DNA from 2 places in the Kordiimonas sp. SCSIO 12603 genome. Region 2 is predicted to be linked to the other one. Evidence: riboswitches for the same ligand, from Rfam matches in the RefSeq annotation. Region 2 holds a riboswitch; the other holds the start of a gene.
What was found. Region 2 has a riboswitch for cobalamin ahead of KFE96_RS05575 (ABC transporter substrate-binding protein). Riboswitches for the same ligand answer to the same signal wherever they lie in the genome.
Positions count from the first base shown of each region.

Region 1 (15,571 bases), 1.2 Mb from region 2:
CGTGCCCGTTCAACTGACGGGACTCCAAGGGCTGATGGAGCAAAACCTGGTGAAGTATTGCAAGGCACAGTGATGATAAACGAAAAAGCAGTAACACGTTTAGGATTTGGTACGCCCGATCAGGCGCTTGGCAAGGCCATTCGTATTGTTATAGCCATGGTTGAAGGGCAGGAGGTTTATGCAGATTTAAGCGTAATTGGTGTTGTGAAAGATACGGTCTACCACCGGCCAAGGAATGAAGGATGGGGAGAAGCATACTATCTTGAACCAAATTATCCAATGGGCGGTTTAACTATACGTTATGCAGGTGAACGTGCTGAGTTGGTTGAAGGCGTTAGAGGGATTTGGCAAAACCTTATCCCAACGGTTCCGTTCCAGTATGAATTTGTAGAAGATGTTATTCAGCAAGCTTTTTCGGCTGAAAAGCAACTCGCAATCCTATTCGTAGTATTTTCTCTGCTCGCCATCATTGTTGCTTGTATGGGGCTATACGGTTTAGCGGCATTCACCGCGGAGCAAAGAACAAAAGAAATTGGCGTCCGCAAAGTTTTAGGGGCAAGTGTATATGATATCGTCCAGCTTCTGGTATGGCAGTTTTCCAAACCTGTATTGCTTGCTTGTATAGTGGCTTGGCCGGTAGCGATTTTTGCAATGCTTAACTGGCTTGAGACATTCCCATATCGAATGGATACATGGATACTTTTTCCCATTTGTTTGGGGGCAGGGGCGATTGCAACTCTCATTGCATGGGGAACAGTGGGCGGCAATGCAGCTAAGGTTGCTAGAGCCAACCCTGTGAAGGCCCTAAGATATGAATAGCTTTTCATAGGCTATGGACAAAGGTAGGTTTAAAGACTTACCTTTGTCTCAGTTATAAGGCACTTAAATCAGCCTTAAACTTACCTGATGATGCCGTGAGCGACCTATGAATGATCTTCCTCCTGAATTTTCTGATCAGTTTCTTACTGAATTTGATCAACTCCTAAGTTGGCGAAGAGATGTGCGTTCTTTTAAAAAGAACCCGCTGGATGAAGAAAAGTTTGAGAAACTATTAATACAAGCGCTTAAACAATCACCATCTGTAGGTAACTCACAGCCTTGGCGTGCGATAAGGTTAAAAACTTCTGAAATAAGGAAAAAAGTTCGAGCTCATGTAGAGGTTGAACACCAACAATCTGCAAAAATTTACGGTGGAGATGCTGTTAAACATTATAATCGATTAAAGCTGCACGGCTTAGATACAGCGCCTGAGCAGTTAGCGATTTTCTCCGTAAAGGATCCACAAGAAGGCAAAGGGTTAGGGCGGCAAACCATGCCTGAAACTTTAGTGTGGTCAACTATCATGGCGATTCACACTTTATGGTTAAAAGCAAGAGCAGAGGGTATTGGGCTTGGATGGGTTTCAATTCTGAGGGCTGATAAAATGAATGAGATACTGGAATGTCCGGCAGAATGGCAGTTTATAGCGTATCTCTGTATGGGATATCCTGAAGAAGAAAGCCAAACGCCAGAGCTTGTTCGGGAAAAATGGCAAGAACGAGTACCTACAGAAAAGCTGATTTTACACCGATGATATGGTAGGAAAAGCACATCCTGCTGTTCAATTTTCGGTTTCAAGGCACATAATCATTGAAAAAAAACATCCCTTAAAGTATCCGAGTGCCAGATGGTGCTCTGAGAAATCAGAGTGAAAAGGGAAAACGGTGCGATCAAAAAATTGATTTAGTCCGTTGCTATGCCCGTAACTGTAGGTAAAGAGTGAACCCCGAATACCACTGAATGCTGATGTTTGGCAGACGGGAAGGTGGGTGTTTCATGTTTGATTTACAAGCCAGGAGACCTGCCATCGCATCGCCCTCTCTAGCGGTCGGAGCAACCAGTTAGAACGGAAACCCGTGTAGGCGATAAAACCGTTTGCACGGAGGTTGTCTCTTTATTCATCCGACAAGCTCCCTGTTAAGATTAATCCGCCTCTACGGAGGCAAGCTTGATGGATTTTGCCATGCAACATCTTAAAAATTCTGTATGCATCACAGCGCTTCTTGCTGGTGGTTTTTATTCTGCACCAACCCTTGCACAAGACGAAGCAGCAGATGACATTGAAACAATTTATGTAACTGTAAACCGCCGCGAGCAGCCACTTTCACAAATTGGTAGCAGTGTTTCCGTTCTGACCGATATCGACCTGCAAAAGGGCCAGAACATTTTTGTTGTGGATGCCCTTGAGGTGCTACCGAGCGTAAATATCGCCCAAAATGGTTCTTTTGGTGGCCTGGCATCCCTTTCTTTGCGCGGTGCTGGTGGTGATAGTACGGCTGTACTTATTGATGGTGTGCAGTTGAATGATGCTTCATCTACGGGCAACGGCTATAATTTCGCTCATCTTGATACAAATAATATCGAACGTATCGAAGTACTGCGCGGCCCACAATCTGTACTATATGGTTCAGACGCTATCGGTGGTGTAGTGAATATCATCACGAAAACTGGTGGTGACGGCCTTGGTGGCAACGCGTATGCTGAATACGGCTCTTATAACACATTCCGTACTGGCGGCACGCTGCACGGCGGCACGAAGAAACTTGGTTTTAATCTGGCAGCCAGCTTCACAGATACAGATGGTATTTCTGCAGCTGATGAAAATGACGGTAACACCGAGCGTGATGGCCTGCGCAGCTATAATATCTCAGGTAAGGTAACCAGCGAAATTTCCGAGGACCTTCGTTTTGAAGTGATCTCGCGTTATTCTGATAATGCCAGTGAATTTGATAGTTTTGGACCAATTGATGGTGATGAAGTTGCTCATACAGATGAGTTTTTGATTGCCGGTCGTGCGCACTTTAACCTGTTCGATGGACGCTTACAGAATACTGTATCTGCAGAGTTTTCTTCAATTGAGCGAGAGAATTTTACAAATGGCGCTTCCAGCTTCGAAGCGCAAGGTAACCGTACTAATTTTGACTATCTTGGTGTATTTGAAGCAACAGAAGACTGGACAGTAACCTTCGGTGCTCAGCATGAAGTTGCTAAAGCTACAAACCTTGAAGGTGATGGTATTTCCATTGATAGCGTGTTTGGTGAATTGGGCTGGACACCTGTGGATGGACTGGTTCTGACAGCCGGTATTCGTCAGGATGATCACGAGACATTCGGTGGTGCCACAACAACACGTTTTACAGGGTCATATCAGGTAACAGATACAACACGCCTTATTGCAAACTGGGGTGAAGGCTTTAAAGCACCAAGTGTGTTCCAGCTGACATTTGTTTGTACTTTCTGTGGCCTTACAGAGCCAAGTTCAGATCTCCGCCCAGAGCGCGCTAAAGGTTATGAATTTGGCGTTGAGCAAACTTTCCTTGAAGGTGATCTCCTTCTTTCTGCAACATGGTTTAACCTGAAAACCCGTGATGCAATCGATTTCACTTTCACAAATGGTTACGCCAATGTGGATTCTCGTCGTTCAGAAGGCCTTGAGCTAGGTCTGCAGGCAATCCTAAGCGATACGCTGGATGTAAGTGCTAATTACACATATACAGATGCAGTTGATACGGCGACTGATATTGCAATTGAGCGTCAACCGGAAAACCAGTTCTCTGCCACAGTAAACTGGGCACCTGTTGAGGCGGTTAATCTGCGGGCAACACTTGTTCATAACGGTGAAGAAGAACAGTCATTTGGTGCTGAAACGCTAGAAGCCTGGACACGCCTTGATCTGCGCGCAAGCTTCCAGATCAATGACCGTGTGAGTGTATACGGCCGTATCGATAACCTGTTTGACGAAGAATATCAGTCTATCATTGGATACGGTACACCTGATCGTTCAGCCTATGTTGGCCTAAGGGTTAATCTCTAGCAAACGGGAGCAAGGTAATGGCTCTAAGAAAGTTATTATCTGGTCTTTTGCTAGCAACACTATTTGAGATGGTGGCAGCACCGTCTCAAGCAGCGGATGATGCTGAAACTCAACCGCTGCCATCAGTGGTTTCGCTCGATTACTGTGCGGATCAATATATTCTTGCTCTCGCTGATCGTTCGCAGATTAAAGCGGTATCAAAAGGGGCTCGGGAAAAATATTCTTTCTACCGGGCACGGGCTGCGGGGTTACCCTATACAGAAAGCTCGATTGCTGAAGTTATTGCTCTCCAGCCAGATATTGCCATTCAAAGCTATACAGTCGCGGCGCGTATGCCTGAAATGGCGGAACGTACAGGATTTGAGCTTCTTAAAACGCGATTTGGCAGTGCACCTGAAATTGTACTTCAGAATGTTCGTACCATTGGAAAAGCCATAGGCCGTGAAGCGCAGTCTGAAATAATGGCACAGACGTTCGAAGCCCGGTTACAGGCTTTGAAGTTGGAAATGAAATCCTCTCTCAAGATTGCCTATGTCACTCCAAGCGGGTTCACTTCAGGTGTTGGTACGTTTGTGGACGGCATCATCGAACTGGCAGGCTTTCGTTCTTATGCTGCTTCAAAAGGGTATCAGGGTTGGTTGTTACTTCCGCTTGAAGACCTGATTATGGACCCGCCAGATATGTTTGTGACCAGCTTCTTCGATACCAATATGGACAATCAAAGCAATTGGAGCCTCAGCCGGCATGATAGGTTGCTTGAGATGATGGACCAGATCCCAACCGTTCACCTGCCCGGAAGTTATCTGGCTTGCAATGGCTTGTTTCTCGCTGATGCCGCGGAGGCTATCCGCGCCAAAGCCGGTGAATTTGGTATCCTGAAAAAGAAAGATACGGCCGATGAATAGATATCTGAGAGATAATGTTTTTCTTGGGCTGCTGTTACTTGGGGTAATGCTGTTCTCGCTTATATTCGGACGGGTTGATATGTCCCTTGCGGATGTGTGGCAGGGGCTTACCGGTGGTAAAGACAATCCTGTTTCCATTATTGTGCGTGAACTTCGGTTGCCGCGTGTGATTTTGGGGGCTGTCGTTGGCGCTGCCCTTGGCCTTTCAGGTGCAGCCCTTCAGGGAATGCTGCGAAACCCTCTCGCTGATCCCGGTGTTATTGGAGTAACGGCCAGTGCAGCTTTTGGCGCTGTGCTTGCTATTCACTTGGGTTTTATCATCAGCTTTCCGCTTATGATCTCATTCTTCGCTATGGCGGGCGCACTTGTTGCAACAGCAATCCTACTTTTCATATCAGCGCGAGATGCCAGTGTTCTTATGCTCATTCTTGTAGGGCTTGGTATTAGCTCGCTTGCGACGGCTCTTATCTCACTTGTGATGAACCTTTCAGAAAGTCCGATCAGTGTTAGAGATATGATTATGTGGATGCTTGGTTCACTTGAAAACAGAACAGTATCTGATCTCTGGTTTGCGCTGCCGTTTATCGGTTTTGGTTGGCTGTTGATGTTGAATGTAGGACAAGGGCTGAATGCTCTCAGTGTCGGTGAAGACACGGCGAAGACTATGGGGGTGAATATAAAGCAGCTTAAACTCCGTATCGTTGTTGGCTCGGCTATCAGTGTGGGGGCGGCAGTTGCCGTATGCGGCAGTATCGGGTTCGTAGGGCTTATTGTGCCGCACATGGTGCGTGGCCTTATATGCAATGAACCGGGGCCTTTATTGCTGCCAAGCGCTTTAATGGGCGCGCTGCTGCTTACCTTTGCGGATATTTTAACAAGAGTACCAACACCCGGCGCCCCGCTTCATATCGGCGTGGTTATGGCGCTTGTTGGGGCACCAGCATTCCTGTTTATCGTTTATAAAACCCGGGAGAACATGAGATGAGCGATTTAAAGGTAGCCAATCTCTCTCTGGAGGTCAGGGCGAAAGAAATTCTGAAAGATGTTTCTGCTGAGATGAAACGCGGCGAGCTGGTGGGACTTATTGGTCCAAATGGTGCAGGTAAAAGTAGTTTGCTCAAAGCCATTCTTGGGCTTCAAGATTGTGTCCAAGGTGAGGTGATGCTTGAAGGGCAGGATTTAAACAGTCTTTCCATCAAAGAACGTTCGAAGCTGTTCGCCTATGCGGCGCAAGGGGCGCCGGTTCACTGGCCTTTAACGGCAGAATATATTGTCGGCCTTGGGCGCGCGCCTCATCTAAACCCGTGGCAAAGAATGGGTGTAAGAGATCAGGAAATTGTCGAGGAAGCACTTAGAAAAACGGATTGCGCGCACCTGAAAGAGCAGTCTGTGATGACATTGTCGGGTGGAGAAAAAGCGCGCGTGTTACTTGCTCGTGCGCTTGCTTCTGACACACCATATCTGTTTGCCGATGAACCAGTGGCGTCTCTTGATCCAGCTCATCAGCTTCAGGTGATGGATATCTTGAAAAATGAAGCTGATGCAGGGAAGGGCGTAATGGTTGTTCTTCATGATCTTGGATTGGCGCTTCGTTATTGTGATCGTTTGATTTTATTGCATGAAGGCAAAACGATTGGCCAAGGAAGTGCGGAAGAAATTTTAAGTGATGAAAATTTAGGTCAGGTTTTTGGTGTTCAGGCCGAGCGTTGGAAAAATAAGGGGCGAGATTTTTTGATCGTTCATAATCTGGACAAAGGGGCTGCCTGATGCTGCTGGCGTGTCTGGCCATGCTGGTGGATGCTTTGACTGGGGAGCCTAAATGGCTTTACAGCCGAATAAAGCACCCGGTTAGCTGGATGGCGGCCATCCTTATGTTTTTAGAGCGCCGTTTTAATAAACCATCCAGAAAGAGAAGTGTTCGCAAGTTTTTAGGAACGGCTTCCATTCTCGTGTTGATACTGCTGTGGGGAACTGCTGCGTGGGCTGCTGAAAACGCTATCAAGGGTTATGTGGTGGCGCCGTATAGTCTGCTGTTTGTTGCATTGATCGCCAGTGTCTTTATTGCTGCAAGAAGCCTCTTTGAACATATTAATTTGGTGAAGAATGCACTTGATCGGCAGAGCCTTGAAGATGCCAGATGTGCAGTAGGGATGGTCGTAGGAAGAGAAACCGTTGACCTTGACGAACTGGCTGTTTCCCGCGCTGCGACGGAAAGTTTGGCGGAAAATTTTTCTGATGGTGTTATTGCCCCGCTGTTTTGGTTGCTGACAGGAGGGCTTCCCGGGCTGGTTATCTATAAGATGGTCAATACCGCTGACAGCATGATTGGACACAAAACAGAGCGCTTTCGTGATTTTGGCTGGGCAAGTGCCAAACTTGATGATGCGATGAACTTATTACCGGCACGGATGACAGCGCTTTTACTGGCGTCGGGAGCTTTTGGGCTGAGAATACCTTCAGCTTTTCAGGGCTTAAAAGTGGCCTTCAAGGATGCAAATCTACACACGAGCCCAAATGCAGGCTGGCCAGAAGCAACAATCGCTGGTCTTCTCAAAGCGCGCCTTGGTGGCCCTAGAACTTATGGGGCAGGGCAAAGGGAAGAGTATGCGTGGCTCGGCGCTGATTTCCCTGAAACCAATCAGCCTGATCTTGGATTGGCGCTGTGTATCGTAAAGGCATCTTGGTTGGCTCTATTTGTCTTATTACTGGTGGGAGGTGTGTGGTGATCCCTTCCATTCATCATGGCGGTGATATGCAAGCGGTAAAAGCGCAATATCCTCATGTGCAAGAAGAATGGTTGGACCTGTCCACGGGTTTGAGCCCGTTTGTTTATCCGTGGCAAGAGAAAATAGCGGCGGTTGATCTCTATGAAGCGTCTTCAAAACTGCCGCAAACCTCTCTTATTGATGCTTGCGGTGAGGCATGGGCACTGTATTTGGGAATAAAGGATAGGACTGACTGGCTCCTTACGGCCGGGTCACAGGCCATCATTAATATCCTGCCGCGGCTTCTGCCTGAATATCAGGCGGTTATTCCAGTACCAAATTACGGTGAGCATGCCAGAGTGTGGAGCCGATCCGCTCGGCCTGCCATCATGCTGGAGCGTGAGGTATTAAAATCTTTTGAATATGGTGACCAACAGGTTGTTTTTCTGACGTCTCCAAATAACCCTGACGGGTATATTTGGTCGAAAGAGACCATATGGAAGATGGCTGAACAGCTGAAAGAAAAGAGAGGGTATCTGCTGCTGGATGAAGCGTTTGCCGATGTTGCCTTCTCTCACAGTATAGCCGCTGAAAACATACCGGATAATATGATCCTTCTGCGTTCCTTTGGTAAGTTTTTTGGTCTGGCAGGGGTAAGGCTTGGTTATGCAAAATTGCCAGCTGGCTTGAAGGGTAAGGCGCAAGCTATTCTGGGCCCCTGGTCTGTAAATGGGCTGGCTGCCCTTATTGCTTTCAAGGCCCTTCGGGATGATAGATGGATTGAGGATACACGAACGGCACTGTCGAAAGGTGCGGTGAAGCTGAAAACCATTCTGAAGGCTTCCGGTTTTGAAATTATAGGGGGAACTGATCTGTTTTGTCTCGGTTACCATAAAGATACAAACCGACTGACAGAACAGTTGAATGGTAGCGCTATCCATGTTCGGCGCTTTGAAGAATACCCCAATTGGATACGCTTTGGCATACCGGCTAGTGAAGAAGAATTTAACCGCCTGAGGGAGGCTTTATATGTCAGATGATATTAATGAAGAACACCGTAAGAAGATGGTGAAGCTCAAAGAAGAGCAACGCGCCAAGGTGAAAGAAAAAAAGAAAGCTGAGCGCGGGCTTTTGATGGTGCATACTGGTGACGGAAAAGGAAAATCAACCGCAGCCTACGGGACGTTGTTGCGGGCGCTGGGCTGGGGGCATGATGTTGCTGTTCTTCAATATGTTAAAGGCAATTGGAAAACCGGTGAGAAAGAGTTTTTCAAACGGTTTCCTGAACTTGTTCGTCTAGAGGTGATGGGCGAAGGGTTTACATGGGAAACCCAGGACCGTGAGCGGGATATTGAAGCTGCAAGAAAAGCCTGGGAAGTAAGCAAAGAGATGCTGAACAGCGGTGACTATGATCTTGTTGTCCTTGATGAGCTGAATATCGTGCTCAGAAATGATTATCTGGATGTTAAAGAAGTAAAAGAAGGCCTGCTTGCCCGCCATCCACGTACAACAGTGATTGTAACTGGCCGTAATGCCAAACAGGAAATCATGGATGTGGCTGATCTGGTGACCAGTATGGAAATGGTCCGCCATCCATTTGAAAACGGGATTAAAGCCGCGCGCGGTATTGATTTTTAGGCTGTTAATAGAGGCGGTTTAGGCACTGAAGTTGCCACTGGCCGCCTTTTCCTTGCCCGGTTTGATGCAGCAAGCGGGTGAGAGAGAAGGGCTCTGCATTTATTGCCAGCGCTTGATTAGCGTCCAAGCCGAGAGCTATGCCTGTAAAGGCGCGGATCACACCTGCATGAGTTACCAAGACCTTGGGAATTGAATTTCCTTCTTTGATAAGGTTTTTAATAAAGCCTGACACTCTGTTGCTAACAGCGGAAAAACTCTCACCCTCAGGAGGTGCTGTTTCAGCTGCTAACAGGGACCAGTTATGCGGTTCCAGATCTTTCATTTCCTCCCATATTTCTTCAAAGCTGAACCCTTGCCATTTACCAAAATCCTGTTCGGTAATTTCTGAAGAAGTATTTATTATTTTAGGGCTTAGACTTCCTTCTTTAATCAGTGCATTAGCTGTACTTTGGGTGCGTTCCATGGGGCTTACGTACCATTCAGCGTTCTTAGGGAGTTCAGCAGCTAGTGCTGAGATTGTTTCCTTCGCAGGTAATACAGCTTCTGCGTTTGCATCTTTATAAATGCCCTTACGGCTGTTTTTAACCGGCGCGTGGCGGATCAGATACCATTCTGTTAGTTGTATATCACTGGTCATGAAGGTGCCTGCCATAAAGTTGCGAGAGTTATGAGCATAGCGATCTCGGAAAGCTGCTGTGTTGCGCCCAGAATATCTCCGCTATAGCCACCTACTTGTTTGTAAGCCAGTCGGCAGAAAACAAGCGTCGTTAATAGTGCACTTACCGTAAGAAATATTGTTGCGGCCATGCTAGCAATGAAAAAGCTGCTGCCAAGTGAGAGGATAAAGGCCGTTGTTACCGTCGGAAAAGAGGGTTTACCAGCCTCGGTAGCCAGGCTGTTGCTACGGGCAGGGGAGAGTATCAGTGGCGGAATAAGTATCACCGAACGAGATATAACTGCGACAATTATCATTGCACGCACAATATCCATCTCTGTCATGGATTGAAGGCTGAAGAATTTGAAAGAGAAGGCAATAATTAAAGCAAGACCACCATATGTACCAATCCTGCTGTCGCGCATGATTTCGAGTTTTTTATCCTTACCGTATCCGCCACCAAATCCATCAGCCACATCAGCGAGGCCATCTTCATGAAAGGAGCCTGTGGTGAAAACTGCGGTAGATATAGCTATCAGGATTGCGAGCTCTTTGGAAATCCCAATGTGAGTGCTTGCGAGAAAAGCCAAACTCATCAGACCACCTATGAAAAAGCCCACAACTGGGTAAGCCCACATAGCACGGCCTAAGTTAGGAGGTGCATCCGAAATTTTCGTCCAATTTATGGGAATGCGCGTGAGCAACATAAAGGCTGCGGCGATATCTTCGCGCCATTTTCGAACTAAGCCTTTTTTATTGCTCTCGTCAGTCACCACTGGTTACTCCAGCTTCTTCAAACGTCGCCATACCGTTATGAGCAGCAAGGGCTGATTTAATGATCATTAGAGCCACGGCAGCACCACTGGCTTCCCCCAGTCTCATGCCAAGATCCAGAAGTGGCTTTTTATGCACTTTCTCTGCTATCAGTTTATGGCCAGGCTCCACAGAAAGGTGAGAAAGCAAACAGTGATCAAGAGCATCGGGGTTTGATTTTACAAGAGCCGATGCAGCTGCGGTAGAGATGAGACCATCCAGTATTACGGGGATACGCTTATGCCTGGCCGCCAATGTGGCTCCGGCGATTGCGGCTAATTCCCGACCGCCTACTGTCCTTAATATATCAAAAGAAGATATTTGGCTTGAAAGATGGAGCAGGTGAGCATCTTCTACGGCTTTAAGTTTGGCCTTAAAACCTTTGTCATCAACACCAGTGCCGCGACCAACCCAATCAGAGGGAAAACAGCCAAACGTCGCCTGGGCAACTGCGGCTGCTGATGTGGTGTTTCCTATACCCATTTCCCCGAGAAGGATTATGTCAGCATCGTCTGGAACGGCATCAATACCTGCTTGAATAGCTGCACAGCATTCTTCATCGTTCATCGCGGGTCCTGAAGTGAAGTCTGCCACTGGCTGATTTAGATCAAGAGCTATCACATCGAGGGTTGCACCTGCGGCTGCGCATAGCTGATTAATAGCAGCTCCACCAGCTGCAAAGTTCGCAACCATCTGCTCTGTAACTTCTGAAGGGAATGCAGATACTCCCTTGCGAGTGACCCCGTGATTACCCGCGAATACCAGGCAATGTACGTTATCGGTAGTTGGCTTTAACTTACCCTGCCAACCAGCAAGGAAAATAGCAATTTCTTCCAACCTGCCAAGGGAACCAGGCGGCTTAGTAAGCATGGATTGACGCTGGGTAGCTTCATCTATGAAGTTTTTCTGAGGCGCAGGTAACGCTTCCAAGAGCGCAGAGAAACTGCTGTGATTGGTGATTTTAAGGTTGGTCACTAGGTAAACTTTCTAACATGGTACGACCATCTTTTTTCAAAGGCATAGGTAAGCCAGCGATAATGAAAAAGCAGTTGGGCAGGGCGGCGGCCAAGCGTTGATTAAGTCTTCCTGCTTCATCACGGAAATCACGAGCAAGCTTATTCGCGGGCACAATCCCCATACCTACCTCGTTACTGATGCTTATGACTGGACAAGGGGCCTTTTTTATAGAAGTTATGAGGGCGGTAATTTCAGCGTCGATATCTTGCTCAGCGAATGTGATATTGCTAAGCCATAAGGTAAGGCAATCAATAAATATGACAGTATTTTCATGGGCTTCGGCGTTAATAACATCAACAATATTGGTTGGCTCTTCAATGGTTTTCCAGCCGAATGCCTCTCGCAGCTGTTGGTGATGTGCAATGCGTTCTTGCATTTCATTGTCGTGCGCTTCAGCAGTAGCGATGTAAATGGGTGTGAGCTCAGTTGCCAGCGCCAGCTTTTCCCCAAAGCTGCTTTTGCCTGAACGTGCACCGCCCAATATCAACGCTGACTGTGAATGCACGAGCTTTCACCTATGCTAAAAGTTTCTTTCTTATTTAAAGGCTTACATCAGCGTAGAGGGCTCCGCAAGCAAGACTATCACGCGTAGCTGTTTGGCAGTGTGATGAGAAATACAGGAGAAGCGCGAAACCCTTAAATTTAGCTGTTATTTGGGACAAAAAAACTTCTAAAACGGCGAGTTATCATGAAGCTCAGATTTCACCACTGGGCGGCTAACACCCCAATGTTCTGCGAATTTCCCATCTTCCATACGGAATATATGCATGCCAGCATTTCCTGTGGAAGAGGGAGTTGGTTTAAAGTGTATATGCATCCAAACCAGATCACCATCTGCACCAGCCCGTTTAATATCACCGTGCATTTGTGGCATTCTTTCCAACGCACGTGCAAAATACTGTAGCAGACCTTCTTTTCCATCAGGTACATGAGGAGCATGTTCAATATGAACATCGGCAACGCACTCTCTGCCAAAACGGTCAACGTCTAAATCCACTTCAAGTACCTTCATGCAATAGACGGCTTTTTCCAGGTTTTTCTGCTCCAGAGCTTCCTGAGCAATAATTTCAGCATCTGTATCTGTACCGATAGCTGGAACCACATTAAGCGCCATCGCTAAAGCCGTAGCAGCGGCTTTTGATTGCCATTTATGGAGCAGGTTCTTTTTCCTTGGACTATGAAAGTTCATATTTTCCTCACTGTTTTTATAGTTAATGTTATTACCTATCTTATATTTGGCAGTTTTTTACAATTAATATAATTCATTCATTTGAAATAGGAGGGTCTTTCAGGCGGTAACGGTTGTTTTAAAAATTTTTTAAGGAGCGAGGCTTGCATAAATAGAGGGGAAGAATGCGCTAACCAAAGAAAAGAGGTATAGGTTTATACATACTGAAACATCGCATAATTTATATTATGGGAAATTATGCGATGTAATTTCAAATGAGTTATAAAACCACCTAGTGCTCACATATATCACCTTTACTATTGAAATAAACTTTATAATTGCGTTGTAAAGTTTATCATAGCAACATAATGAGCGAATTAATTTATTCTTGGGGTAAAGCATGGTCCTGGCAAAAGACTTTTTATGGATTCTTCCTTACGGAACTTATTCCATAGTTGATAAAATTAAAGGGAATTCGAAAGCTAAACGCACTGAATTGGATGCTAAAAGTTTTCAAAATTACACTTCTATATATTTCTTATCTAATCTTATCGCCCTTGCATCGGTGGTAGTTCTTATATTGGGTAAGGAAAAATTACCTGTCTGGTTCAATTATGGCGTAGCCGCTGTTTACCTTTATATATTTGGAGCAATTTCAGCTGGAGTTTGTTTGTTTTTATCTCAACAGTTTATGATACAAAAAGCAGATGAAAAAACTAATTGGCTCAGTTATTTACCATTTTTAAATTATCTAAGTACCGCATGCTTTGGAATTGCTACCTTCACACTAACAATAGGTATACTGTTTGCACGTTTTTTCTGAGGCTATGGCCTTAGAATTAACGTATCACCACGCATTTCAACGCTTGAGAAACGGTTAAGGATATTGAGACCAAGGAGTGAACCTCGCATGTCTGCGCCGTTTACCGTAACGGTAACGTCGTAAAATGCTTCTGTGCCAATCTCTATGCTGTTTACGCGGGTTTTAGCAAACTGAACGGAGCCGTTCGCTGTTTCCGCCCTGCCCGTAAACACCAGATCATCCATATTAATGCCAACAAGAGCTGCATCTTCCGGGCTTAGCACCACATTACTGGCGCCTGTATCCACCATAAATTTCACTGGCACATCATTAATTTGGGCTCGCAGCCAGAAATGGCCATCTTTTGCCCTGTGCACCAGAAGCCCGTGGTCAGAACTGGTAACGCCTGAAGGATCAAGCGCCGCCATAAACCTCGTTCCTACATCAGATTGGTACAGGTAAAAAAGCGACGTGCCGACAATGAACAAAAGCCAAATGCCCGCATATTTGATGAGCTTTATAATAGACGTTCGGCTCCAAAAAGCCGCCACACCGCCGAAAATACCCAGAATAACCAAGCTGCGCACCAAATAAGGATCATTCATTGTGGTACTTGGAAAAACAAGGGACAGGCCAAAAACAAGCATCGCGAGACCAAGGAGAAACAACACAAGGCGGAGAACCTTTGGTTGCTCCACCGTTCTGTAACGATTGTGATTTTTATCTTTGTGGTCAGGTACTTGCCACGGATCATGACCCATCGTGCTTTCCTCCAAGGATACAGTGTACCGCATCAGTAAGGTTTGCTCAAATGTTCAATGGTTTAGAGAGTGATTTCCATACCGTCATAAGCAGGTTCAACGCCGTCAGGTAATTCGCGCTTAAGCGTTTCATAATCCATATCCCATGTCATATGGGTGAGAATGGCGCGTTCGGGTTTAATCAGTTCAATCCACTTGAGAGTTTGTTCCAAATGAGAATGTGTTGGATGCGGATCATAGCGAAGTGCATCTACCACCCAAACCTTCACGCCTTGTAATGCTTGAATGGCTGTTTCTGGTAAGCGGTTCAAATCTGTTGAATAAGCCATATCCCCAAACCTGTAACCGAGACTAATGCCGTTACCGTGGCCCTGTTCAAATGGTGTCATTTTAATCGCACCAATAGTTTTTGGGCCGCTTAAAACATGGCCTTTACACATTGCCGGATACCCAGCCTGAGAACGAAAGATATAGTCAAACCGATGTTTAATAACCTGCAAGGTTTCTTCATCGGCATAAACCGGGATTTTCTCCCGGCTTGCATGGAAGAAACCACGAAGGTCATCAATGCCGTGCACATGGTCAGCATGATCGTGGGTATAAAAAACGGCATCCAGATTTTCTGTGCGTGCCATTAGCATCTGTTCGCGAAAATCCGGTGTGGTATCAATAACGAGGGTTGTATCCCCCTCTTCCACCAGCACACTTGCCCTACGCCGACGGTTTTTTGGATTTTTAGGGTCACACGCGCCCCAATATTCCGGGATCTTAGGCACGCCGCCAGAAGTGCCGCAGCCTAGGACCGTAAGCTTCATGCCGCGGCCTTTACAGGTGGTGTGATCTTAGAGAAAAGATCGAAGAAATTCTGTGTGGTTGCTTCGCTGAGATCCTCAAGGCTCTCTCCGCGCAAATCTGCAAGGAATTCCGCCGTATTTGCAACAAACGCAGGTTCACACTTTTTACCTCTGTGCGGTACTGGCGCTAGAAACGGCGAGTCAGTTTCAATGAGCAAGCGGTTTAGTGGAATGGTTTTCGCGCTGGATTGCAGCTCTTTTGCACTTCTGAAGGTTACAATCCCGGAAATAGAGATATAAAGCCCCATCTCTAGGCAGGCATCTGCGAGGCGCTGGCTTGCTGTAAAGCAGTGAATAACGCCCGGGAAAAAGCCCTTTTTCATTTCTTCGGTAAGGATATTGATGCAATCATCATCTGCATCGCGTGTGTGTACGATAACAGGTAAACCAAGCTCACGTG
Region 1 covers NZ_CP073748.1:2,407,014-2,422,584, reverse strand. Annotated here, with positions in the region: gene KFE96_RS11200 (ABC transporter permease) at 1-819, shown strand, start outside; gene bluB (5,6-dimethylbenzimidazole synthase) at 926-1,573, shown strand; cobalamin riboswitch at 1,651-1,863, shown strand; gene KFE96_RS11190 (TonB-dependent siderophore receptor) at 2,003-3,853, shown strand; gene KFE96_RS11185 (ABC transporter substrate-binding protein) at 3,871-4,758, shown strand; gene KFE96_RS11180 (iron ABC transporter permease) at 4,751-5,743, shown strand; gene KFE96_RS11175 (ABC transporter ATP-binding protein) at 5,740-6,525, shown strand; gene cbiB (adenosylcobinamide-phosphate synthase CbiB) at 6,525-7,484, shown strand; gene KFE96_RS11165 (aminotransferase class I/II-fold pyridoxal phosphate-dependent enzyme) at 7,481-8,503, shown strand; gene cobO (cob(I)yrinic acid a,c-diamide adenosyltransferase) at 8,493-9,101, shown strand; gene KFE96_RS11155 (histidine phosphatase family protein) at 9,106-9,738, opposite strand; gene cobS (adenosylcobinamide-GDP ribazoletransferase) at 9,735-10,529, opposite strand; gene cobT (nicotinate-nucleotide--dimethylbenzimidazole phosphoribosyltransferase) at 10,522-11,544, opposite strand; gene cobU (bifunctional adenosylcobinamide kinase/adenosylcobinamide-phosphate guanylyltransferase) at 11,531-12,091, opposite strand; gene KFE96_RS11135 (nuclear transport factor 2 family protein) at 12,257-12,775, opposite strand; gene KFE96_RS11130 (hypothetical protein) at 13,155-13,577, shown strand; gene KFE96_RS11125 (TIGR02281 family clan AA aspartic protease) at 13,580-14,317, opposite strand; gene KFE96_RS11120 (MBL fold metallo-hydrolase) at 14,380-15,132, opposite strand; gene KFE96_RS11115 (TatD family hydrolase) at 15,129-15,571, opposite strand, start outside.
Region 1: another riboswitch for cobalamin. It lies ahead of KFE96_RS11190 (TonB-dependent siderophore receptor); the one in region 2 lies ahead of KFE96_RS05575 (ABC transporter substrate-binding protein).

Region 2 (15,571 bases):
GGCACATAGGAGATCTTCCTCGCCCGTTCCTTCGCTTCAAATTCATCGGTTCCCACACCGCTTAGAAGCACATCGCCTGAAGCTTTTTCCACGAGCCCCAAAATGGCTTTAATCACCGTGCTTTTCCCCGCGCCGTTAGGGCCAATAAGGCCCACAATTTCACCGGGCTTTACGGTGAAGCTAGCGCCGCGCACAATCTCTCTGCCAGAAAGCACAACGCCAAGGTTATTGATCTCAAGACCGATCATCTCATGCTCTCCCGTGTTTTAAAGATTATGTAGATAAAGACAGGCGCGCCGATAACCGCCATAACCACACCGAGCCTCAACTGGCCGTGGCCAATAGGCAAGCGAGTGAGGATATCAGCAGCTGTCATAAGCACGGCACCTGCGAGTGCGCTCGGAAGAAGGAGCTTACGCGGTTCATACCCAATAAGAGCCCGAATAAGATGCGGCACAACAAGGCCAATGAAGCCAATTGCACCGCATACAGAAACTGTAGCCCCCACTGAAAGCGTCGTGCCCAGCACCACGCGCCATCTGAGACGCTTGAGATCAATCCCTAAAGTATGCGCAGCTTCTGAACCAAGACTAAGCGCGTTAAGCCCTTGCCCTACACCAATCATCATCAACCAGCCGATTATAATGAATGGCCCTGCGAGCATCAGGTCATCATAGGTGCGGTTTTCAAGGGAACCCAGCATCCAGAAAATCATATCCTGAAGGGAAATAGGATTAGGCGCAAAATTCATAATGAGCGAAATGCCCGCTGTAGCGATACTGGAAATACCTACACCTGCAAGAATAAGCGTAAGCACGCTGCTGTCCCGTGATGCAAGCAGCATCAAAATCAAGGTCGCTACCAACGCCCCCATCATCGCCATGCCGGGAATTGCCATCGCTGAATAAGCACTTAACCCCAGATAAATAGCAGCCACCGCACCAAAGCTTGCAGAAGATGAAACCCCAATCACACCAGGATCAGCAAGTGGGTTCCTGAGCAGCCCCTGAAGTGCGGCCCCTGTATACCCGAGCGTCGCGCCAGCCATAAGACCAAGGATAATGCGCGGCATTCTGAGTTCCTGCACAATGATGTTCACACCCGTATCGCCACCACCAAATAGCGCCTCAATCACTTGGCTAAGGGACAGGTTCACAGCGCCAAACATGCTGGAAGCTAATACAGCAACCAGGAGAAGCCCCGAAAGGCCGATAAGCAGCATATTCTGCTGTAGTCTGGAAACAGATTTCACCGGCTTTCTCCTTCTGCTTTAAGCCCGAGCAGCTTGGCTTGCTTCCGGATATCTTCGACTGCATCCACCGCGAAGGTACTGCCGCAGGAAAAATAACGGCTTGGCAGGTGAATGGTTGGGATATCAGCCATAAGACGGCGATAAATAGGATGCCTGCCGCTGCTCCAGTGGGAGATATGCACATCTTCATCACCGAAGAAACTCGCAATCACCACATCTGGTTTGTTGTTAGCGATATGCTCAAGAGAAAGCGGTGCCCAATACTGAAGCCCATAATCAGCCACATAAGATTTAAACCCTGCCAGCTCAATCATCTTGGAAACGTAAGTTTCCGTACCTGCAGTAAACCCGCTTGGCGTGACATACACTGCCTTAAGCCCATAGGATGAAAGCTGCTGCAACTCTTTCAAGCGCTGGCTATAGATCGCTCGCAGTTTAGCGCCGTTGGCCTTTTCACCTATTAGCTCACCCACTTTTTCAAAATTTTCGATCGCTGCTTCAAAAGTCGCGGCATAGGGCGGTTGGATAGTTTCAATATCTGCTTTTTTTAGAAGAGCGTCTCCACGCGAACTCCCTCGCCACGAACGCAACACATAAGCAGGATCAAGCAACAGTAATTCTTCAAGGTTCGCGGACACAACCTTTAGATCACGGGCTTTTTCCCGAAACATGGACCGGTCCCCCACCGCATCTTCCGAAACGCCAGCGATCCTTCTATTTTCAGTAAGCGCAAGCAGATATTGATCCGCACAAAAATCAATGGACGCTATTCGGTCCGTATCCTCTGCGATAACAGCGCGAGAGGAGAACAACATCCCTATAAAACTTATGAATATCAAAACGATATTGGCCACAATTACAATCTCCATACATCATGGGATTGTCGCCAATACGGATTTCCGCTTTCACCTGGCTAACCCGGCCTGTGAAGAGGCGACACGGTGGCAGGTTTCCTGGCTTATGGATCAAACACCTGACTACCCTTCCCAAACACAGAAATGTGTTCAGTGGTTTTGCAGCAAAGCTTTCCATTCACAGTTGCGGGTACAGCCCCAGACAAACCAAGCTGGCATCCTGAGTTCCCTTTTAACCTCAATGATATAAGGCACCACCACTTATGGATATACCGTGAAGATGTGGGCAGCTGCAAGTAGAATGAAGCTTTTGCTTATTGTACAGACTTGTAACAGACTCTTAACCATTATAGGTTTTATTCGTTTCTTGACTTTATGGTCAAAAAGCAGGGATCGCGGAAAATTGGCAGAAACGTGCAACACTGGGGAAGCACATCTGTTTTACCTTCCACTGTAATGAATTTATAAACCTCCGGCTGGGAGGTTAGGGTATGCTCGTATGTCAGGTTCACCAACATCTAAATTTGATAACCTCCCAATCACTCGGAAACTCTCACGCGGCCAAGGGGCCCTTGTAGGGCTTTTTGCTTTGCTGCTTATCGTTATCTGGGCCCAGATTCTTTATGTGCAGAACACAGCGAATGAAGCAACAAACCGCCTGAAATCTACGGCGATGTTACGCCAAGTGCAGTATGATGTAACGGATATGCTGGCGCTTACCCGTGGTGTAATGCTGACAAAGAATGAATTCCTGAGCGGGCTTTATAAAGAACGCGAGCAAACCTTTAACCAAGATCTGGCCGAACTGAAAAAACTGTTCGCCGAAAACCCTGAAGGCTTGAAGCTCGCGGGTGAACTTGGCCGTAATGTTACCGCTATGAGTAAAGTGTTTGCAGAGCAGATGGAGCTGGCGCTCAGCGATGCTGCTGACGGACAACAGCAAGCCATTCAAATGGAAATTGACGGCGTAAGCTGGCCTCCGCTTGAGAAGGTGCTGTTCTCCATTAATGATCTGGTTGAACTGCAAACAAAGGAGCAGGCACTGACAGATAGTAATATGTCAAATGCCTTCCTTGTACAGAACATCTCCCTCGCCGTGGCCTTTATCGCTGGCGTGTTCCTCGCTATATATATTGCGCGTTTCATCGGCCGTTCTATCGCACCGCCACTTCAGGAAATCACTGGCACTATGCGTTCACTCGCGGCTGGCAAACTGGATACTGATATCCCTTATGCGGACCGTGACGATGAAATCGGTGATATGAGCAAAGCTCTCAGTTTCTTCCGTGATGAACTTTCCAAAACAGAGAAGCTCACAGAAGAACGAGAAGCGGCACAACAAGCACAAATCAGAGAGTCCGAGCTACGACAGCAAGAAGAACGCGAGAAGATGGAGCGAGAACGCCTTGCTTCAGAAAGCCGCCAACGCCAAGCAGAGCGTGTAGAACAGCTTATTGCCCAGTTTGACGAAACCATCTCTAACGCCATTGGCCGTTTGGATGGCAATGCCGGGCAAATGCGTAATACAGCTGGAAACATGGTGTCGATCGCAGACATGACCCGTGATCAAGCTGGCACAGTAACAGCAGCTTCCAACGAAATGCAGGGCAATATCTCAACCATGGCATCAGCCATTGAAGAGTTCGCGGCATCCATTGCAGAGGTTTCCAACCAAATCCAGAATGCAGGCCGTATGTCTTCGGAGGCAGTAAATGTAGCGAACAGTGGTTCTGATGCCATCTCTACCCTTTCTGCGGCTTCCAGCAAAATCGAAGATGTAGTGAAGCTGATTAATGATATTGCCGAACAAACCAACCTTCTTGCCCTTAACGCAACTATCGAAGCAGCCCGCGCGGGTGATGCCGGTAAAGGCTTTGCAGTGGTCGCAAGCGAAGTGAAATCGCTCGCAAACCAAACAGCTGGTGCGACAGAAGAAATCACAAACCAGATAGCTGAGATGCAGGGCCTAACGGGCAAAGCCGTTGAAGCTATGAGCGCTATTGATGAAACCATCGGCAGCCTGAATGAACTTACACTAGCGGTTTCTGCTTCTATTGAAGAACAGGAAGCAACGACCCAAGAGATTAGTCGTAGCGTTCAGTTTGCCGCTGAAAAGACCAACGAGGTTACAGAGCAAATCGCCATGGTAAGTGACGGCGCGAACCAGACAGGTGAAGCATCAGGAAACGTGCAGCAAGCATCCGAAGAACTTGAAGCACTATCCACCGACATTTCCAAAAATGTGCATGACTTCCTGGCACAGGTACGCGCACAATAAGCACAGATAAAGCTTTCAAAAAGCCAGTACTGCAAACGCGGTGCTGGCTTTTATTATAGGCTTACATTGAATTTAGTGGTGTTTTTCCAGTTGGTCAGCGCGATAGATGAGCTGATTTCCCGCACCCCTTCAATAGGTGACAGTTTGTTCCAGAAGAAGTCTTCGTAGGCCTGTACATCTTTCACCCTGATTTTCAGGAAGAAGTCTACATCCCCCATCAGGGTATGACATTCTACCACCTCATCAAACTGCCTCACCTTTTCAATAAATAGGGGCAAACTATCTCGGGTATGGGCCTGCATTTTCACTTGGGCTATCACCATTACTCCAAGGCCAACCTTCTCCGGATTCAGGATAACTGTATGACGTTCAATCACACCGTCCTGCTCCAGCTTTTGGATACGCCGCCAAACAGCCGACCTGCTTGAGGCTACTTTTTCAGCCAAATCCACAAGCGGGATTCGAGCATCATCTTGCAGTTCATTCAGGATTTTTGCATCAAGATCATCAAACATACGAGATATATTCTCACATAAATTAAATTGATTGAGATATATTCTCATATTTTTTTATATATCGTCAATATTAGAGAATTTTTCTCAGCCCGTTTTGGCTATTTTTCTTGCAGCCATAATGAAGGGAGAAATCAAATGGTTTTGTTAGGATCGACTAAAACGAAATTTTCCGTGCAAGCGGAGTATGAAGCCAGCACCCTTGCCCGAGTGCTTGAGTTGTTCTCTATCCGCGGCCTAGCGTGTGATAGTGTATCTGCCCGCCGGACTAACGATGGTATGCAGTGGATTGAACTGGATTGCACAGATGTAGCAGACCAGCATGCCAACGTTCTTCTTAGCAAAATCAAACAGATTATTACCGTCCGCAGTGCGCGGGCGGAGACGCTGGTTCTTGCCCTTTAGACAAAAGCGCACTTCCTTCAGAAAAGGTGTGGCCACAGTGGTCACACCTTTTTTTATTATTCACTGAGATAAATCCTGCGCCAGCATGAGCGCGTTACCATCAGGATCATGGAACGTCGCGATACTCACCATGCCTTCAATCGTTTCTGTCGGCCCATCAAACTTCACACCAGCCTGCTCCAGGGCTTTCCGTCCTGAGGCAATATCCGCAATACCAAACACGGGAACACAGTTTCCCGGTGTGGGCTCTATCTGTTCACCAAGACCCAGTGTTACACCTTCTGTATTGGTCTGCATCTCACTCCAGCCAGCTTCATCAATATGAAACAGAAGTTTAAAGCCGAGATTTTGCTCATACCAATTGGCACTTGCATGCCTATCCTTCACGGAAAGTGAGAGTGTGATTGTTTTATCTAGCGATACCACCGACATAATGCTTCCCCTTGTAGCGAAAGTATAGTAACTATACTTTATGAATATCGCGTACCTTGTCAAGCTCACATCGAAAGCCTGGTCTCTTAAAATTCTGGCTTTACTGGATTCAGGCACCCCAGCGCGGCAAGCGCCGCTTTTGGCTGCGACTGAGGCAAGCCGCAGTTCTTTCACATCCAGCCTTACGCACCTGATGGAACTTGGCCTTGTTGAGAAAAACCCGGGGCACGGCCATCCTCTAAGGCCTGAATTCAGACTTACGCCAGAAGGCATTATCGCAGCAGCAATGGCCAGCAGTATTATTGAAATTGTACCTAAGGAAACTGATTTTTCGCTTATCCGCCGCAACTGGGCTGTACCAATTCTTGCTGTAACGCAAACACCACAGCGTTTTTCCCATATTAAAACAGGGCTTGAGACCATAACAGATCGGGCGTTATCAAAATCTCTTAGTATTCTTGAAGAACAAGAATGGCTGAAACGCGATATTAATCTATCCCACCGCGCACCTTTTCCTACTTATCATGCCGTCAACAAAGGCTTAAAAATCAATCGAGCCGTTAATCTGCATATATGAACAAAACAGATCAAAAGATAGTTTCACTGCCCAAAGTAACCACAGGCAAAACTACTCCCGGTTTTGTAACAGCATTTTGTTTTTACTGTGCAACTATCTATTTTATCATGTAATTATACGCTTAGTTAACTTTCCCATACCAAGATGATTAAGGAATGATCATGAGGATAGAAAAATGAGAAAGCTTCTAAAGACGCTATGTGCTCTGGGAACATTATGTTTTTTCTCAGTTTTAAGTACAGCTGAAGAGGTAAAAATTCTCTATATTTCCTCGTTACCTGAGATCATAAAAAACAAGCATGACTTTTCTTTAGCTCAAATCGCTACAGCCGTGCGCGAAGAACGCGCTAAATCCGATAATATTATTTTTGTCCACGGCGGCGCCTCTCTTGGACCTTCTATACTAGGTGCAATGGATAATGGCGCGCATATGATTGATGTCCTGAACATCCTTGAACCTGATGTGATGGGCGTTGGCAAACGAGAATTTTCCTACAAGGAAGATCAATTTTCCCTCCATGCACAGTCAGCAATGTTCCCGTTCATTTCTTCTAATATCCAGCTGAAAGAAGGCCAAACGCCTATTGTCGGACTGGAGCCATATTATGTGATTGATACGCTGGCCCACAGCATTGGCTTTATGGCGGTAACATCCGAAAATGTTATCGACGAGTATGGTTCCTATAAACTGGAAGCTTTACCTCTTGAAAACTCCATAAAGAAAACAGCCGATCAGCTTCGCTCTGAAGGCGCTGAATATGTCGTGCTTATGGCGGATACAGACTATGATGATCTTTCAGCCTATACAGCCGACGGCACAGTCGATCTGATCCTTTATGCACATAATATTGGCAACCCCTATTCTGTTGATACTGGTGCAGAAAAACTCAGCAAAGGCATGCTAGACGGCCAGCTCATCACCATTGATGTGGATCTGGATAATCCTGAAGGCAAGAAAGCTTCTATTGAACTTTCCGATATTGCCTCTTTTGAAGAAGACCCAGAGATCAAATCAATCGTTGAATCCTATGGTGCACGGCTAAACATTCTCTTCAGGCAGAAACTGGGTACAACAGACACCGCCATCAATACAGAAAGAAACACCGTACGTACGGGCGAGAATGCTTTTGGGAATTTTGTAGCAGATTCAATCCGAAACGCGATGAAAGCAGATATTGCCTTTATTAACAGCGGAGGCATTAGAGGAAACACCCGGTATCCGGCGGGTACTATTTTAACCCGTGAGCATATTCAGTCAGAATTACCCTTCAATAATACGGTACAGCTTTTTGAAATTACGGGTGAGCAAATTATGGGGGCGCTTGAACACGGCTTGAGCTGCCTTGATGAAACCGATGGCTGCTTCCTTCAGGTTTCAAACATTCAAATGGAATATAACAGCAAAGCGCCCTCTGGGCAGCGTGTTGTTAATGTTCTTATTGGCGGGCAGCCGCTGGAAATCGGAAAAACCTATACGGCTGCAACATTAAACTTCCTCGCAAATGGAGGTGATGGTTTTAAAATGCTACAAAACATGCCAAAGAAAACTAATCTATTATCAGGTAAACTACTCTGGGAAGTTGTGGCAAATCAGTTAGAAGAACAACAAACCATAGCCCCGAAGTTAGAAAACAGATTAAATGATCAGGCAACAGGAAGCTCTGCTTCATAGGAAATAGCGTGCAACATCAGGTTATTAGTAAAAGTAAACTCGGCATCAGCGTTCGCATTACCCTTGGGGTTTTAACTCTGGTGGCCCTTGTTTTACTGCTTGCTTCCATTTCTTATTATTCACTTACACGGTTCCAGGACGATGTAAAAAGCCTGTCTTCCGAAGCATTACCGGCTTTATCTGGCGCAGCTCAGTTAAATACTGAGCTTGAAAATGTTGTATTGAATGTTGTGCAGTTGGCTAGAGTACAAAGCCATGCGGAACGGCGGATCAGCATCTCAGAAAGCCGTGAAGCGCTTGAGCGCGTACAGCTGATTACTGATAACCTGAAGGGGCAGTATAAAGACCTGTTGTTCACTTCGATGGTTGATGTGCTCTCCACCTCTGTCGAGGACTTGAACACCATAAAATCCCGCCATCTGGATAAAACTGTTGAAATTAATAAAATCGAAGGAGATTTAAACACCTTCACAATCGAGATTGGGCAGTATCTTCAGGAGGTTGAAGATAATTTTGACGACAGCCCTCTTCAGCACAAGCTCTTTAAATGGCAATCAAATTTATCCCTGATTACACTGGAATCTTTCCAGATCAGCCGCACTGAAAACCTGAAGAATATCCGTTCTATACAGAAGGAAATCAGGCGCGAGTTCACTTCTTTTGAAGCTAATCATCTTAGTTCAAATCCTGAACTTCTATCTTATCAGCTCGCAACCGAAAATAAATTGAAGCAGATTATTTTAGGCCGTGAAGGGCTTTTTAAAACGGCAACGGATGCCGTTCGTCTACGCCTCAGGGTACAAGGCCTAGAACGCCAGACAAGAGTGCTTGTAAATGAGATGATTAAGTCGATGGCAACCTTGTCAGAGACAATCAACAGTACCGCTTCAGAAAACACATCCGAACTCATTACCCTGGCTGACGAGCAAATTCAGTATATTATGGTTGCGTCACTCCTGGCTTTTACCATTGGCATTGTTATTTTTGTTTATTTTGACCGGAACATTACCAGCCGCTTACTAGATCTCAACGTAGCTGTGGTTGCTCGCGCTGAAGGGGAAGCCAAACCAATTCCAACTTCGGGCAATGATGAAATCGCAGAAATTGGTAATTCCGTTAGCTATTTCATCAAGGAAATTGATGAACGGCAAGAACGTATTCTGGCGAATGAGCGCCAGTTCCGTTCTATCGTTGAAGGATCAGTTCAGGCGATTATCATTATTGCCGATGATAACCCTTTATTCTGGAACAGTGCTTTCTCGAAATTATTTGGCTTGAATACAGATGATACGATGGAAAGCCATAGGGATATTTTCCAAAAACTCCCGAAAACAGTCTTTTCCGTTCCAGAACTTGGTGAAGTAAACAGCTATAGCCGTATTCATCTGGACGATATAGGCGGCGAAGAAAAATGGGTAGATTTGGTTACCACTGGATTGATCTGGAACGATACTCCTGCGTTGCAAATGATATTAGCTGATGTAACCCAGCATATGCTTGCTGAAAAATCCCTCGCCTCGGCAAAAGCTCGTGCGGAAGAACTAACTGAAGCTAAGAGCCAATTCCTTGCTACTATGAGCCATGAAATCCGCTCTCCTATGAACGGCATTATCACCATGTCTGACTTGCTGTCACAGAGCAAACTGGATTCAGAGCAGGCAAATATGACGGGCGTTATTAACCGTTCGGCTCAAGCGCTTTTATCTATCATCAATGACATTCTTGATTTCTCTAAAATCGAAGCTGGCAAGCTTGATATAGAGAAAACGCCGTTCAATCTTCATACCCTTATCCGGGAAGTGGCCGATTTGATGGCACCTAAATTCTCAGAGAAGGGGCTTGAATTGATTGTGGATGTGGATATCTCCATTCCTTCTTTGATAAATGGTGATCCTAACCGTCTCAGACAGATTTTGATCAACCTTATCGGGAATGCTGAGAAATTCACGGAAACGGGCCATGTAACACTCAAAGCATCTCATATGATGGCTGCTTCAGTTCAAAATGTAGCTGAGATTACTTTTCAGGTTGTTGATACAGGCATTGGCATTGATGAACACGTACTGCCAAGACTGTTCACACCATTTGAACAAGCAGAAACCTCAACTGCTCGCAGGTTCGGTGGTTCAGGCCTTGGCCTTAGTATCTGTAAACGTCTTACAGAACTTCAAGGTGGGTCTATCGGTGTAAACAGTATTGTGAACGTTGGTAGCGATTTCTTCTTTACCATTCCTTACGAGGTGGTAGATGAGCGTTCCAAGCAAACTCTGGCACCACTGAACAGTGCTCATATCATTATGCGCAGCCGAGCGGAAAACACTGACCTGTGGAAAGAATGGGTAGAAATGGCTGGCGGCAATGCTTTTGTTGCGCAGCGCCATGATGATATCAGCAAGTTATCCACAAGCGATACGATCCTGCTTCTGGATTATGATCAGTTAAGTGATGATGAAGTTCTGCGCACCCTCGTACGCCGTACAGTCAGCCAAAAAGGCTGCAAAGTAGCCCTCCTCACTCCTGCGGGTCTTTATGGTAATTCTCTACAGAACCTGCTGCCTTTTGACGGGAACATCAGCAAGCCTGCCCACCCACAAACACTTACTGAATTGCTTGCGTCCGTTCGCGACGGCGTTCATTTGAACACTGTGGGTGCTGATGAAATATCCGCACTGAATTACACTCAGCCAAGTGATGCTAACGCGGCTTCCCATGGATGCTTGGTATTGGTGGTGGAAGATAACCCTGTTAACCAGATCGTAATTCAAAAGACCCTGAAGCACCTTGGCTTTGCGTTTCATATTGCTTCCAACGGCGAAGAGGCTTTGGAAAAAATACAGCAGAATAACTATGGCCTGATTTTATCTGATCTTCATATGCCGGTTATGAACGGTATGGATTTCACAATTGCATTGCGGCAATTAGAGAATAAACGTCATACCAATATTCCTGTTATCGCCCTTACAGCAGATATCTTGAAAGAGACCAAGGATAAATGCCGAGAAATCGGTATGAATGGTTTTCTAAGTAAACCTATTGAAATGGATGACCTTGAAGCTACTATTTGTGAATGGCTGCCAGCAGCAGATCAATTAAGACGCATACAAGGCGAACCAGTGGTACTTCAGGAAGCATCCTCGGGAAATGATAGCATTCAAACCGAATCCACACCGGATCATATGCTGGATGTTGAAGCAATTTTTGATTCAAGCCGAATTGATTTCATTTTTGAAACTAACGTTTCTGAAGGCCAATTACTTGTATCCAAGTTTCTGCAAACTCTTGCAGAGAAACTCGCTGAAACACAAGCAGCACTCCAAAAACAGGGATATGAAGAAGCGAAAGCAAGTGCTCATGCCGCTAAAGGAGCGGCAGGATCGGTCGGCGCACTGAAGATACATACGGCCTTCAAACAAGTAGAAGAAGCACTGACAAATCAGTCATTTGATTATGCCTCAAAACTACTCGCCTCCATCCCACAGAAGCTTGATGAGTTTGAACGGGCTGTTGTTCTAACCTATTCACTGGAACAGTCACTAAGCGGCGCTTAGTTGTATAAAATCTCTCAACTTTTACACAGAAATGTGTACAGGTCTTTCTTTAAATCTGCCTAACTTTAGTTTGAAATAGCAGACAGGGTTGAATAGTAAACGCAAACATTTGATCGCGGTGTTTGCCTCAATCAGGTGAGATATAGTGCATAATCATAATAACGGTAGTTGCCAAACATGTGGCAGCTCATGTGGTTCCAGTAAATTTTGCAGCGATGATTGTAAATCGTCCTATGATACATCAAAAAATGATACTGAAACAACGACCCTACCCGCGGATCAGGTAACCACTAGTGATCTTCTTCTAATAAACACTGGCGGTAGTTGCCAATCCTGTGGTGACGCCAGTGGTGAAAGCAATTTTTGTAGTGATGAGTGTGCTTCAAGTTTTGAAGCACAAGCCTCAACGAATACTGAAACAACCAATCAAGCCTCAAGCAGCGCTCAAGCCACTACTGAAGATACACAAACTGCACAAATGACGGCGGAAGCCAGCGTCACTGTTGGCAGTAGCGTCACCGGCATAATCGGTACAGAAGGTGAAGTAGATTTTATCTCCGTTGTACTTGAAGCTGGCGTTACTTATCAGATCGACCTTGAAGGCACCCCAACTGCATCAGGCACACTGACCGACCCTTTACTTACAGGTATCTTCTTTGAAGATGGTGTCACCCGTGCTGCCGCAGCTAACGATGATGGCGGTTTGGTTACAAATAGTAGAATTCTTTTCACACCCACTGTTTCAGGCACATACATTATTGGTGCCTCACACTTCGACAATGCCAACCAAACGGATACTGGCACATACACTTTATTCGTAGACACTGAAGAAAATTCTACGCGCCCAGATCAACATCAAACCAATTTCACACCAAGGAACGGGAACAATGTTGTTGATGGGCTGACAACTAGCAGAGAATTTTCCGAGGGAGATGACGGTGTCACTCGGATCACTTTCAGTTTTCCTGATGAAGATGCTGTTTTTACAGAACCTTTTATTCTTGAAGATGATGATGCAGGTACAGAAATTGACCTGACAGAAACCAATGTGGAGGCTTCAGCCCGCGCTGTCGAAATTTTCAGAAACGGGCTTAACTTCATTTCAGAAGTAGCAAATGTTGAATTCCAAGAAATTGAAGAAGATGGGGCCAATTTCGGTGTTTTAAGGCTTTCTGGCAACTCTGCTGATTCAGGGAACGTACTGGGTATCGCAAGCTTTCCTGGTCGTTCAAATGCCGCGGGCGATATTTTCCTTTTCGAAGATTTCATAGGCAGCGGTACAAGACTAGACTTTGTGACACTGCATGAACTTGGCCATGCTCTTGGCTTAAGCCATCCAAGCAGTGAATTTCCCGACCAATTCTTTGGTGCTGAATTCACCTTGCTTGTGCCAAGTTTTCAATCGGCTTTCTTCGATGGGGTAACATCAGCTGATCTGTTCCCAACCACCTTTGGCTATGCTGATATCCTAACCCTTCGACACCTTTATGACGGCCTCGATACCGCTTTCAGCGGGGACGACACTTATGTCTTTGATCTATCCAATCGATATTTTGAAACTATCTATGATTTAGGGGGAACTGATACAATCCAAATTACCGGCACAGGCGCTGGTGTGGATATTAACCTCACACCTAATCAGGATTTCCTGGGTGGTGCCTTTATCAATGTGGGAACAACCATTCGGTATTTTGGTGGTGGCCAGGTTGTTGGTACCCGCACAGACACCGTTTTTGTCTCTCCTGAAACAGTAATTGAAAATATCATCGCCTCTGTGGAAGATGATCGTATTGTAGGTAATACAGCCAATAACCGCATTGAAGGTGGTGAAGGTGAAGATACGGTGCAAGGTGCCGATGGCAATGACCGTATTCGTGGCGACGGTGGTGATGACAGGCTTCAGGGAAATGCTGGAAATGATTTCATTGTTGGCGGCACCGGTGATGATACTGTTTCCGCCGGCGAGGGAGACGATGAGGTTTTCGCTGGCAGCGGCGACACAGGGAATGATCTGGTTGTTGGAGAAAGCGGAAATGATATTCTAGCCGGTGGTGGAGGAAACGATCTCCTTGTGGGCGGCACTTTCACTGGGCAGGTTGATGGCCTGGTTGCTTTCGAAGATATCTCATCAGCAGCTGGTTCAGATACCCTATTTGGCGGGTCAGGCAACGACACGCTGATTGGCGCTAAATTCGATGATGCAGATGGAGATTTCATTGTAGATGCGGGAGAGCTTGTTTTCTCAGCATCATCATCAAATGCCATTTTTGCAGGCACTGGCGATGATCAGATTTATGGTGATGCTGGTTCTGATGTTCTTGGTGGTGGTATTGGTGATGATACTGTCTTAGCTGGGGATGGCAATGACGTTATCTTTGGCGGTCGCGATACCAATGGAACTACACTGAATGATGTATTAAACGGTGAAGACGGCAACGACGAAATCTTCGCATCCTTCGGTAATGACAGTGTTTTTGGCGGCGCAGGTAACGACACAATTTTCGGCGGCAGCGGCAATGATACCATTGACGGCGGTAGCGGTGATGATGATATTTTCAACAGTGCTGGCAATGATACGGTTACAGGCGGTAGCGGTGATGACACTTTAAGAGCCAATGCTGGAGATGATCAACTAACGGGCGGTGATGGTAGTGATACATTCTTCTTCACCGCTGGTGGCGGCCAAGATACCGTTACTGATTTCAATGTGCAGGAAGACATTCTTGACCTATCGAATACCTCAACAGATTTTCTCAATCTAGGTGCTGTAACTGCTGCTTCTAGCGAAACAATAGTAGACGGTATATCAGGTGTACTTATTGATCTCGGAAGTGGGGATACTGTGTTCCTCCAAGGTATAACCTTGGAAAGCCTGAATAATGTTGGATTTACTTTCTAAATAAAAAGGGCCGGAAATTCCGGCCCTTCTTCTTTCCGTATGATGTCGACTATTTCTCTAGCCACCATTCGCACGTAGATATGCAAGAAGATCGGCAACATCTTGTGGTTTTTTAAGACCAACAAACGCCATCTTTGTGCCTTTCACAAACTTACGTGGGGATTTCATATATTCGCTAAAGCTTGCATCATCCCAAACAAAATCAGCCGCCTTCATAGCTTTGGAATATTTGTAGCCATCAAGACCACCAGCCTTGCGGCCAATAAAACCAGCGAGTGATGGGCCAACACGGTTTTTACCTGCCTCAAGAGTGTGACACGCTTTACACTTACGGAACACTTTTTCACCTTTGGCGGCATCGCCTTCCGCAAAACTACTTACTGAAGCTACTGTTGCAAGGGCTGCTACCGCCGCCACTTTAACGAATGTACGCATAAAAAATCCTTCCGGACATAGGGGACCTGACAAATTAGTTGCGCTAACATAGCAAATTCAGATTAAATCGGAAGAGAAACGCGACAATTCGCGCACTTTGACAATAAGAAGAATCTTGCTGTGTTAATTGCAATTTAACGGCTTAATACATACACTATCTTATGAGTGCGCCACGTTGCCGCATTGCAAAATAACGCGATCACGGTTATGTGAGCACTGAAATAACCGAATGTGTAAAGACAGGGGTACACATATGGCTGCCGTGAACTGCAAAAAAGCGGATACAAAATTCTGCTTTGAAGACATTATTGCCAGACATTCTTTATTTGCTGCAATGCCTGATACACTTGTAGAAGGTTTTGTTCACGCAGCTCAGCCCATTACTGTCTCGAAGGGTTCAACCCTTTTCATGCAAAATGACGAAGCCGAATGGTTTTATATCATCACTAAAGGCTGGGTGAAGCTGTTCCGCGAAACACTAGACGGCGATGAAGCAGTAATCGACATGGTAACCACTGGCCATATATTTGGTGAAAGTGCGATTATTGATGACGGCATTCACTCCTTTGGTGCCACTGCTGTTGAGGAATGCGATCTACTGCGGTTCCCATCAAAAATGCTGAAAGCAGCAGTTGCAGAAAACCATGCTGTGGCTCTTGCAATGCTGGGCTCCATGTCGCGCCACCGCAAACAACAAACACGGGAAA
Region 2 covers NZ_CP073748.1:1,228,468-1,244,038, reverse strand. Annotated here, with positions in the region: gene KFE96_RS05585 (ABC transporter ATP-binding protein) at 1-248, opposite strand, end outside; gene KFE96_RS05580 (iron ABC transporter permease) at 245-1,252, opposite strand; gene KFE96_RS05575 (ABC transporter substrate-binding protein) at 1,249-2,106, opposite strand; cobalamin riboswitch at 2,178-2,380, opposite strand; gene KFE96_RS05570 (methyl-accepting chemotaxis protein) at 2,606-4,384, shown strand; gene KFE96_RS05565 (Lrp/AsnC family transcriptional regulator) at 4,438-4,899, opposite strand; gene KFE96_RS05560 (hypothetical protein) at 5,035-5,301, shown strand; gene KFE96_RS05555 (VOC family protein) at 5,362-5,733, opposite strand; gene KFE96_RS05550 (winged helix-turn-helix transcriptional regulator) at 5,774-6,310, shown strand; gene KFE96_RS05545 (bifunctional UDP-sugar hydrolase/5'-nucleotidase) at 6,486-7,982, shown strand; gene KFE96_RS05540 (ATP-binding protein) at 7,991-11,530, shown strand; gene KFE96_RS05535 (matrixin family metalloprotease) at 11,676-14,429, shown strand; gene KFE96_RS05530 (cytochrome c family protein) at 14,487-14,864, opposite strand; gene KFE96_RS05525 (Crp/Fnr family transcriptional regulator) at 15,118-15,571, shown strand, end outside.